2 regions of the Cytobacillus sp. Bva_UNVM-123 genome follow, and region 1 is predicted to be linked to the other one. Evidence: riboswitches for the same ligand, from Rfam matches in the RefSeq annotation. Region 1 holds a riboswitch; the other holds the start of a gene.
What was found. A riboswitch is a leader RNA that binds a small molecule or an ion and turns the genes downstream of it on or off. The one in region 1 is predicted to bind S-adenosylmethionine.
Positions count from the first base shown of each region.

Region 2: it holds a riboswitch for S-adenosylmethionine, as region 1 does, so the genes downstream of both, KDN24_RS02845 (cyclase family protein) here and KDN24_RS05185 (methionine ABC transporter ATP-binding protein) in region 1, are expected to answer to the same signal.

Region 1 is NZ_CM177772.1:1,069,433-1,074,657, reverse strand. It holds gene KDN24_RS05200 (iron-containing alcohol dehydrogenase family protein) at 1-1,013, opposite strand, end outside; gene KDN24_RS05195 (MetQ/NlpA family ABC transporter substrate-binding protein) at 1,037-1,864, opposite strand; gene KDN24_RS05190 (methionine ABC transporter permease) at 1,892-2,563, opposite strand; gene KDN24_RS05185 (methionine ABC transporter ATP-binding protein) at 2,553-3,566, opposite strand; SAM riboswitch class I at 3,661-3,767, opposite strand; gene KDN24_RS05180 (carbon-nitrogen family hydrolase) at 3,921-4,703, opposite strand; gene KDN24_RS05175 (pyridoxal phosphate-dependent aminotransferase) at 4,961-5,225, shown strand, end outside.
Region 2 is NZ_CM177772.1:554,548-559,772, reverse strand. It holds gene ileS (isoleucine--tRNA ligase) at 1-1,071, shown strand, start outside; gene KDN24_RS02855 (VOC family protein) at 1,046-1,315, shown strand; gene KDN24_RS02850 (superoxide dismutase) at 1,644-2,279, shown strand; SAM riboswitch class I at 2,461-2,583, shown strand; gene KDN24_RS02845 (cyclase family protein) at 2,664-3,401, shown strand; gene KDN24_RS02840 (class I SAM-dependent methyltransferase) at 3,468-3,701, opposite strand; gene KDN24_RS02835 (GNAT family N-acetyltransferase) at 3,788-4,195, opposite strand; gene KDN24_RS02830 (LysR family transcriptional regulator) at 4,366-5,225, opposite strand, start outside.

The DNA of each region.
Region 1 (5,225 bases):
ACATGGATTGATTCTTCTTGCACAGTTGATTTTTCGGCAATTCTTGCAATGACGTTTTTATCGATTTTGGCAACACCTAAATCGGTTAGCGATACTGGTAGTTTCAGCTTGCGATAAAAAGGGAGTAATTGCTGAATCTCATCCAACTTTTCTTCTAGAACAAGTTGAACTAAAATGCCATATGCAACTTTTTCCCCGTGTAAAGCGTGGTGAGTTTCCTTGATGACTGTTAGTCCATTATGAATGGAATGTGCACCTGCAATTCTTCCATAACGATCACCAAATCCTCCTACCATTCCCCCGAGTACGATAATCGTCTCAACTACTTTAATAAAATCATCATTTAATCTCCCTGCTTTGACAGCACTAATAGCTCCTTCTGAATGCTTAAGAAGTAAGTCCTTACACTGTCTCGCCGTATAAAAAGATATTTGCAGCGGAACCGGCTTATTTTCTAAACTCTCCATCTGCACATTTGCTTCATACCACTTTGCCAGCGTATCACCAATCCCTGCAATAAGCATATTTAATGGAGCAGCGAGTAATATTCTTGGCTCTACAAGCACAAGACTTGCACCAACTGGATAAATATCAAACCGTGAAAATCTCCCGAATTCGTCGTAAATTACACTTACTGGTGTCCACGGAGAACAATTGGATGCGAGCGTCGGAATAAGGATTGATGAGCGATTTGTTGCTTCACCAACAGATTTTACAAGATCAAGTACTTTTCCACCGCCAACCCCGATAATGGCGTCGAATGATTGATCATGAACCATTTTCGCAATGACAGCAATTTCTTCTAAAGAACATTCTCCACTATACGTATATTCTTCAGATGATACTTCAGTAAATTTCGGAAAAAATAGTTTAGCCGCTTTCCATGATTTTTGTCCGTGAACGATAAGAACCTTCTGAAGTTTTCGCGCTAATAGCTTTACCTCTAGCTGTTCTAATATTCCTTCTTGTAGAATATATTCACTCGGCGCTCCATGAACAGTAATTGTGTCCATTTTCAATCCTCATTTCTAAGCAATTACTTCTTCATCCATTCAGGCTTGCCAAAGCCTTTAAATTCTTCATCGATTACTTTTTCAAAGTCTGCTGATTCGATTACCTCTTGAATATCTTTAGCAAATTGAGCGTCCTTGTTTTCTGTTTTTACCGCTACGATATTGCGATATGGATCAAGCATATTCTCAAGTGTTAATGCACTAAGTAAATCCATTTTTGCAGCTAATGCAAAGTTACCAGGTACTGCAGCTAGATCTGCACTATCTACTGAGCGTGGAAGCTGACCTGCCTCAATCGGCTGGAATACGAGGTTATTCTTATTTTCAATAATATCCTTTTCAGAAACAGTCAGCGGATTTGCATTTTCATCCACTTTAATTAAGCCTTCATCTTGAAGAGTATTGAATGCACGAGCTCCATTTGTTGGATCATTTGGAATGGTTACTGTTGCTCCGTCTGCTATTTCATCTAAAGATTTAAATTTATTTGAATAAATACCCATTGGAGCAGTTGGAACAGCAATTAAGGCTGTTAAATCCATCTTATTTTCTTTCGCAAAATTTTCTAAGTAAATAGAGTGCTGGAATAGATTTGCTTGAATATCATCATTATTTAAAGCTTTATTCGGTTGAATATAGTCACTAAATTCTACTATTTCTACTTTATAGCCTTTTTTTTCAAGGCCTGGAATAATCGCTTTTTTCAACATATCACTGTATGGTCCAGCAGTGGCACCAAATTTAATATTCTTTGAATCTGAGCTTGTCTTATCACTGCTTGAAGAACTGCCACATGCAGCTAGTGCTCCTACCACAACTAATAAAATAATTGCAACAAACCATTTTTTCATTAATTTCTCCCACTTTCTTATTACTTTTTATCTTTTATCTACAACTTTGGCGATAAAATCACCGAAAAGTTGAATAAACTGAACTAAAACAATTAAGATGACAACCGTAGTAATCATGATTGTATCGTCATAGCGATAGTAGCCGAATCGAATGGCTAAATCACCAATTCCTCCGCCACCAACCGTTCCGGCCATCGCGGAAAACCCTATTAGACTTATTAGTGTTAAAGTGATACCTGAGATAATCCCAGATCTTGCTTCAAGCAGAAGCACATCCTTAATGATCATTCTTGGAGTAGCACCTGCAGCAATCGCGGCTTCAATGACCCCTTTATCAATTTCTCGTAAAGCTGATTCAACAATACGAGCAAAAAAAGGGATGGAAGCTACAGAAAGAGAAACACTTGCAGCTGTTGGGCCAATTGTTGTACCGACAATAAAACCGGTAATTGGAAGCAAAGCTACCAACAATATAATGAATGGGACAGAACGAATGAGATTAACGACAAAACCTAAACTATTTTTGATAATCCGATTTTCTAAAAATAAGCCTTTATCCGTAATGTATAAAAGAACGCCCATCGGCAATCCGATGATAATGGCGATAACTAATGAGATTGAAATCATATAAATCGTTTGAATGAACGCTTTATTAATATCTGGCACTAACTCCATTAAGTGAGCAAAATCAAATCCCATCTCGCAGCACCTCCACTTGCACGGCTCTCGTTTCAATATAATGAAGAGCCGCATCTACCTCTTCTTGCAGCCCTCTCAGCTCCATAATAAAAATTCCGAGCGGCATTTCTTGAATATATTCGATGGAACCATGAAGGAAATTGCCTTTTACATTATGTTTCTGGAGCATGTCTGAAATAACGCCTTCACCAGCGATTCCTCCTTTAAACATCACCTTCACTATCGGTCCCACACAATTCTTCAAGATAACTGCAGGTATTTCAAAGGAAACAACACTTGCAATAAACTCTTTCGTAAGCTCCTCCTTAGGGTTAGCGAAAATATCATACACTGCCCCTTCCTCGATCACCTTTCCACCCTGCATGATTGCCATTCGATTGCATATTTCCTTCACGACATCCATTTCATGTGTAATTAAAACAATCGTAATATTGAGCTCTTGATTTATTTTTTTTAATAAAGTTAAGATCGATTTTGTCGTTTTTGGATCTAGTGCAGATGTCGCTTCATCACATAATAGAACATTCGGATTGTTCGCAAGTGCTCTAGCGATTGCAACTCGCTGCTTTTGCCCCCCACTAAGTTGAGAAGGATAAACATCTTTTTTATCAGAAAGTCCAACCATTTCAAGTAATTCTTCAACTCTAGCTTTAATATTTTTTTTGGGAACATTTGCAGCTTTTAATGAAAAAGCAATATTATCAAATACTGTCTTTTGGCTAATTAAATAAAAATGTTGAAAGATCATGCCGATTTTTAATCGGGCTAAGCGCAGTTGCTCTCCTTTTAAAGACGTAAGATCGCTTCCGTCTATTACAATTTTTCCTGAAGTAGGTCTCTCTAATAAGTTAATACAGCGGAGCAACGAGCTTTTTCCAGCTCCTGAATAACCTACAATTCCATAGATTTCTCCTTTTTGAATCGTTAATGAAACATGATCCACTCCAATAATGGTGCCATTTTTCGTTTTATATTCTTTTGAAAGATTTTGAATGTCAATCATCGTTTTACCTCTTTTTTCTGCGATAAATAAGTATTCAGACATAGAAAAAGCCTCTTTCAACTGAAAGAGGCATCGAAACAAAGCTACATATTTCGACTTATCTTTCAGAATGAAACACATTCTGCAGGAATTGGCACCTTCCCATTAAAGGGGGTTGCCGGACGTCATAGGGCCTAGTCCCTCGGTCTCTCTGGATAAGTTACATGATTAAATTAATAACTATGATAATACAAACCTATTTCAAACTTGTCAATCATTTAAACCTTTATTCTTTCCTTGGAAGATGCTTTCATCCCAATTAAACCGCTACAATAATGGATTTTATAATTTTTTTTAATATTGTTTATCTGTTTATTATTTATTATATAAGTCAGTCCGTCTATCTTGGAAAACAGGTATTGTATTCCTTACACGCTCCACCTCTTCTAAATCAAGCTTTGCATAGTAAAGACCTTCCTCTGTTTGATTGCCTAAAAGAATCTCTCCCCAAGGAGCAATAACCATAGAATGCCCATTGAATTCATTATTTGGATTCGTACAAACAGGATTAACTGCAACAATATAACATTGATTCTCAATGGCACGAGCTTGTAAAAGTGTTTGCCAATGATCAATCCGCAGCTTCGGCCATTGGGCAGGAATAAACATAATTTTTGCCCCCTTTAATGTGTGGGTGCGAAACCATTCTGGAAAACGGAGCTCATAGCAAATGACCCCTCCACAAGTTATTCCATCTAATTCAAACAAGTTATCACTTTGTCCTGGCTGCAAAAATAAATGTTCATCCATTAATTTAAATAAATGGGCCTTATCATACTGTGCCGAGATTTTTCCACTTCGGTCCACAACATACATCGTGTTAAAAAAGCCAGCTTCTCTTTTCGTTGCTACCGAACCGCCGACGATATTGATTTGATATTCTTTCGCAAGCCATGATAACAATTGTTTTGTTTTCTCACCATTTTCATCCGCTAATGTCGCTAATTGTTCAAGCGCAAAGCCCGAATTCCACATTTCGGGAAAAATTACGGTATCCGCCTGAGCTTTTGCGGCTTCTTCGACATATTTTTCCACGGTTAAAAAATTTTTCTCTGGATCTGCAAATACGATATTCATTTGTACACAAGCAATTTTCATTTTGCTTCCCCCTAGACATTTTTAACTAAAGACTATAGAATTTTGAATTAATTCGCAATCAATATCATCTCGCTTAGATATCAATAATAGATTATTTTTTAGGAGTGCTGTGTTAATGAATGTTGTTGATTCTTGCCTTATGTGTATGTGTGAACGGGTTTTATTCGGTACGAATAACGTAGAGAACACGCGTGCTTATAAGGCGGTACATAGATCAACATTAACGTATAACAGAGCCTTTAGGAAAGGGGTTTATCATGGAATATTCAGAGCGTTTAAAAAAACTTCCCGTTCAATTTTTTGCAACTCTTGTTGAGAAAGTTAGCAAAGCTATCGAAGAGGGACGTGACATTATTAATTTGGGGCAAGGTAACCCTGATCAGCCCACACCTCCCCATATCGTTAAAGCATTACAAACGGCTGCCGAAGATCCGAAAACACATAAATATTCCCCATTTCGCGGGATTAGAGAATTAAAAGAAGCAGCAGCTGCATTTTATCAAAAACAATATGATGTTCAGA
Region 2 (5,225 bases), 510 kb from region 1:
GATGAATGGGTCCTTTCTCGATTGGCTACTACAGCAAAACAAATGAAAAAAGAATTGAATGAGTATCAGCTAACAAATGCAGCAAGATTAGCTGGGCAGCTAGTTGAAGAAATAAGCAATTGGTATATTAGAAGAAATCGCGAACGATTTTGGAGTGAAGGGATGACTGAAGATAAAGCTGCTGCTTTTCATACTTTGTATACGCTGCTTACGAATATATCAAAGCTGTTAGCACCGTTTATCCCATTTACAACAGATGCGATTTACTATTCCTTAGAAGGTGAAAGTGTTCATTTAGCTGATTACCCTAATCTGAATGAAGAGTTAATCAAGCCATTACTCGAAGAACAAATGCAGGCCGTCTTAGAGATTGTCGAATTAGGACGCAGTGTACGCCATAGTGAGCAGCTAAAAACGAAGCAGCCGTTAGCTAAAATGATCATGATTTCTAATTTCTTGGATCATGATACACTAGTACCTTTTGAGGAAATTATTAAAGATGAGCTAAATGTTAAATCTTTGGAGTGGGCGGATTCCTCTAATCATTTAATTGACCACCAACTCAAACTAAATTTTAAAACAGCTGGTCCTAAACTTGGAAAACATGTAAATAATGCTAATCAACTTCTCCAAAATGCTTCACCTGAGAAAATTGATGATTTTCTAGTGAACAGAGCCTTAACCTTACAATTAGAAAATGGAGAGACCGTAAAGTTAGAAGAAGAAGATATACTTGTACAGAAAAAGACCGCATTGCAAGGTTTCTCAGAAGCAGCAAATCAAGCTTTTACCGTATTTTTAGACACAACTTTAACAGATCATTTGGTACAGGAAGGACTTGTTAGAGATTTTATCCGGACAGTTCAAGATATTCGCAAGAAAAGAAATTTACCTGTAGACAAACGCATTTTCCTATATGTATCTGCCTCGAATGAATTCATTGAAATCATGAAACAATTCGATTCCTTAATAAGAAAAGGCATTTTATTAAATGATATTTTTTATGAAAAAACGAAAGACATGGAGACATTATTGATTGGGGAGTATGAGGTTTTTATCGATATGCTATGACATAGAAAAACTGGTTTGTATTAAACAGACCAGTTTTTCTATTTTATTAACTTTTATCATTAGCATTCTTCAATTTTTCTGCTTTCAGGTGCCCATGTTTCATTTTAATACTGATAATATTCACGAAGCTTATCAATTTCTGAAAAATAAGGGCATTGAAATTGTAAATCACCTTGAGGATAATGGGCATTATTTTACTATTAAAGATCCGTATGGAAATATATTGATGATTTGCCAAATATAAATATAAGAGCTCAAAAAAAAGCTAAGAGGATCGCATCGTAATGATACAGGAGCCAATTCGGAATAGGAAGAGAGGCTACCTTACAAGTTGCTATTGAAGGCCATACTATGATTAAGGCTTATCGAAACATGGAGTTAGGGTGTAAAGCACAAAAAGAAGGTATCGATTTTATCCTCTAAATTACTCCCAACTTTTAATAAGGGATCGTTCTTTATTCTTAATTTGAATGATTTAGCCTAATAAGAGTTGACAGTTCTTTAATTTTTCATTAAAGTTGCATTAGGTAAACTTTATTTACCTAGAGAAATAAATAATTGGAGGTGATAGCTTGTCTTCGTTTACTTTACCAAGTCTTGGCTATGCTTATGATGAACTAGAGCCTTATATTGATGCTCGTACATTGGAAATTCATCATAGTAAACATCACGCGACCTATGTAAACAATCTTAATGTCGCATTGGAAAACTATGAAGAGCTAAAGTCAAGGCCGCTTGAAGGATTATTAAAGAATCTTGAGCAATTGCCTGTCGAGGTAAAAACAGCAGTGCAAAATAACGGTGGAGGCCATTATTGTCATAGCCTCTTTTGGGAAGTCATGAGCCCAAAAGGCGGTGGAGAACCGACTGCTGATATTGCAAAAGCCATTGATCATTATTTCCAAACATTCGATCGATTTCAGGATGAATTATCAAAGGCTGCAATTGGAAGGTTTGGGAGTGGATATGGATGGCTTGTCCTTGATGGTGAAGACCTATCGGTCATCAGCACTCCGAACCAAGATACTCCTCTGAAAGATGACTTAATTCCCCTCCTTGTCATTGATGTGTGGGAGCATGCTTATTACTTAAAGTATCAAAATCGCCGTCCTGAATTTGTTACCAACTGGTGGAACCTAGTGAATTGGGACACAGTTAATGAGCAATATTTGAAAGCGTTAATGGAGAATGCTGTGCAATCTAAGTAAGTCTTATTTATTCGTAGCATAAGGTAATTGTGGTAATTATCGCGTATGGAATTTGTGGTAAGTTCCATACAAATTTTTTAGCTTTTGGTTAACTGTATAACCAAAAGCTCTTTTTGTTTTTTAGGATTGACTACGATCAAGATACAGGATAGAATAAACATTAAATTAAATATTTGTAATTTTCTTATCAAGAGAGGTTGAGGGACTGGCCCTTTGAAGCCTCAGCAACAGACTTATAACTTCGCCAAGGCGTTGTTTAGCAGTACTGTGCTAATTCCAGAAGCAAAATGCTTGAAGATAAGAAGGGATAATCGTAGCGGTGCTATAACCTCTTCTTATTTTTAAGAAGAGGTTTTTTTAATTAAATCAAAAGGAGAATGTATGATGACGAACGAATTAATCAATGCCATTAACGTGTTAAAAGAAAAACGCTGGGTTGACTTGACCCATACTTTTGGACCGGATTCCCCACACTTTTCAGCTTTCGAGTCAGCAGAATTTAAAACACTTTTTACCCATGAAGACGGATTTTTTGCACAAAGCTTTACATTCCCTGGACAGTACGGAACACATATTGACGCACCCATTCATTTCGTTCGAAATACCCGATATTTAGATGAAATTGAATTGAAAGAACTCGTTTTACCACTCGTAGTGATTGATAAGTCAAAAGAAGCGGAAATTGATCATAATTTCACCTTATCAGTGAATGATATTTTGGACTTTGAAAAAGAGCATGGTCAAATAGAGGCAGGTACTTTCGTTGCCTTGCGAACAGACTGGAGTAAACGCTGGCCAAACAAGGACGCTTTCAATAATAAAGATGCAGATGGAAATAATCATGCACCAGGTTGGTCTTTTTCCGCTCTGAGATTTTTATTCGAGGAAAGAAAAATTAAAGCCGTAGGGCATGAAACCTTTGATACAGATCCAAGTATTGATTATCAAAGAAATGGTTCGCTCATTGGAGAATACTACGTACTTGAACAAAATACATATCAAGTAGAGCTTCTAACAAACTTAGATCAAGTCCCCCCTAAAGGTGCCGTTATTCTCAATATTGTTCCGAAGCCTGAAAAAGCTTCAGGGTTTCCAGTAAGATCATTCGCCATTCTCCCTTAAGAAAATATTAAGAAGAGCACAAATCTCCTCATGATTTGTGCCCCTTCTTGCGAAATTATTTTTTCTTTACTTTTCAGGAACTAACTCTATTGTCGTTACACTGACTCCTAATTGTGTCAAAGCATGAGCTAATATTCCCATGCCAGCTCCTAATTCTAGCATTTTATGAAATTCTCTTCCGACTTGCTCTATTATTTCTTCTGCCTGAATAGTAAGCTCACGTTCCATCTCACTATCTATCCTAAGGTTCAACATTTCAAATTGATTTTTATAAAAATCTTTTACCCATGATTGGCTCATTATTTATTCCTCCTAGTCATCGTTTCATCTATGACAAAAGAAGAATAAAATTCAGAATCCCCATAAACGTCGCTCCTTTCCAATCATTAATCTTCTTTACTTCTCTTTCTCTCTTCGTATTGAAACTCCATTTCAAACTCTGGATGGTCTTTATCAAAATCTAGCATTTCACAACCGATCTTTTTATAAAATTGGATTGCATCCTTGCTTGAATTCCATTGAAGCCAACTCGTATTTCTTTTTCGACACCATGTATACACATGCTCCATTATTTTTTTCGCAATTCCCTTTTCTCGGAAAGCCGAATCTACAAATAAATCATGTAACCGACATGTTTTTTTACCTGTGCGGAGATGAAAACCAAAGTCTTGTGCGAGGCAATACCCGACAATTATTTCATCGACCATTGCAATTAGAATGAAGTAATCTTTATTTTTTATACTATTATTGAAGCGCTCATTTAACCCTTCTTCTAATACAAGTCCCATTTTCATGAATAACGGTTGCAAATTTTCGTAATCAGTTAATTGTGCTTCTCGATAAATAATTATTTTACATCACCCGTCATTTTTCAATTTTAGCTCATTAAATTTCTACAGTAGTATAAAATCTTTCCATTTGATTCCAATTAAATTGAAATTCACACACCACATAAGTTTATTTTTCAGTAATGATAGCTCTCAATCACATTCAAAAAATGGGCAAGTGCTTTAGATTGGTATTCATCTTTTCGGTATAAAAACAATGTTGGGATAAGCGATTGTTTTTCGTGAATTCGGTGGTATTGAATTTGGTGATATTTAGCCTGTTTCTTCACCACAGATAATGGAAGTAAACTCGCTCCTAGCCCTGCAGATACACAGCCTAAAAGTCCATCCAGTGTACCAAGTTCCATTACTTTTCTCGGAATAATTCCATCCATTTGCAGCCATTGCTCAAATAATGCTCTGTAGGAGCAGCCATTTCGAAAAACAATTAATGTACAGTCTGCTAAATTTTCCAATGAATGAATAGGAGCATGCATGAATGAGGTGACTAACACTAGTTCTTCGACAATGAGCTTTGTAGATTGTAGATGAGAATGAGAGATTGGCCCTGCCACAAAGGCGCCATCTAATTCATAGTCTTCTACCTTTTTTATGTTTTCTCTTGTCGGGCCAGTAGAAATCACAATATCTACATCAGGATTTTCCATATGAAACTTTGTTAATAATGGTGGAAGGTGAATCGCAGCAGTCGTTTCCATTGAGCCTATTCGTAATGGACCGCTCGCTTTTTCACTGTCCCCCATCATTTTCAACGTATCTTCGTAGAGCTGAATCATTTTATTCACTTCTTCAAATAATAATTCACCCTTCGGTGTCAAAGTAATCCCGCGATTATGGCGGTAAAACAATTGAGTATTATAGAGCTTTTCCAAGCTTTGAATTTTCATCGTAATATTTGATTGTGCATAGTTCAGCTCTAATGCCGCCTTCGATAAGCTCCCATTTTTTACAACACTTTTAAAAGCATATAAATCAT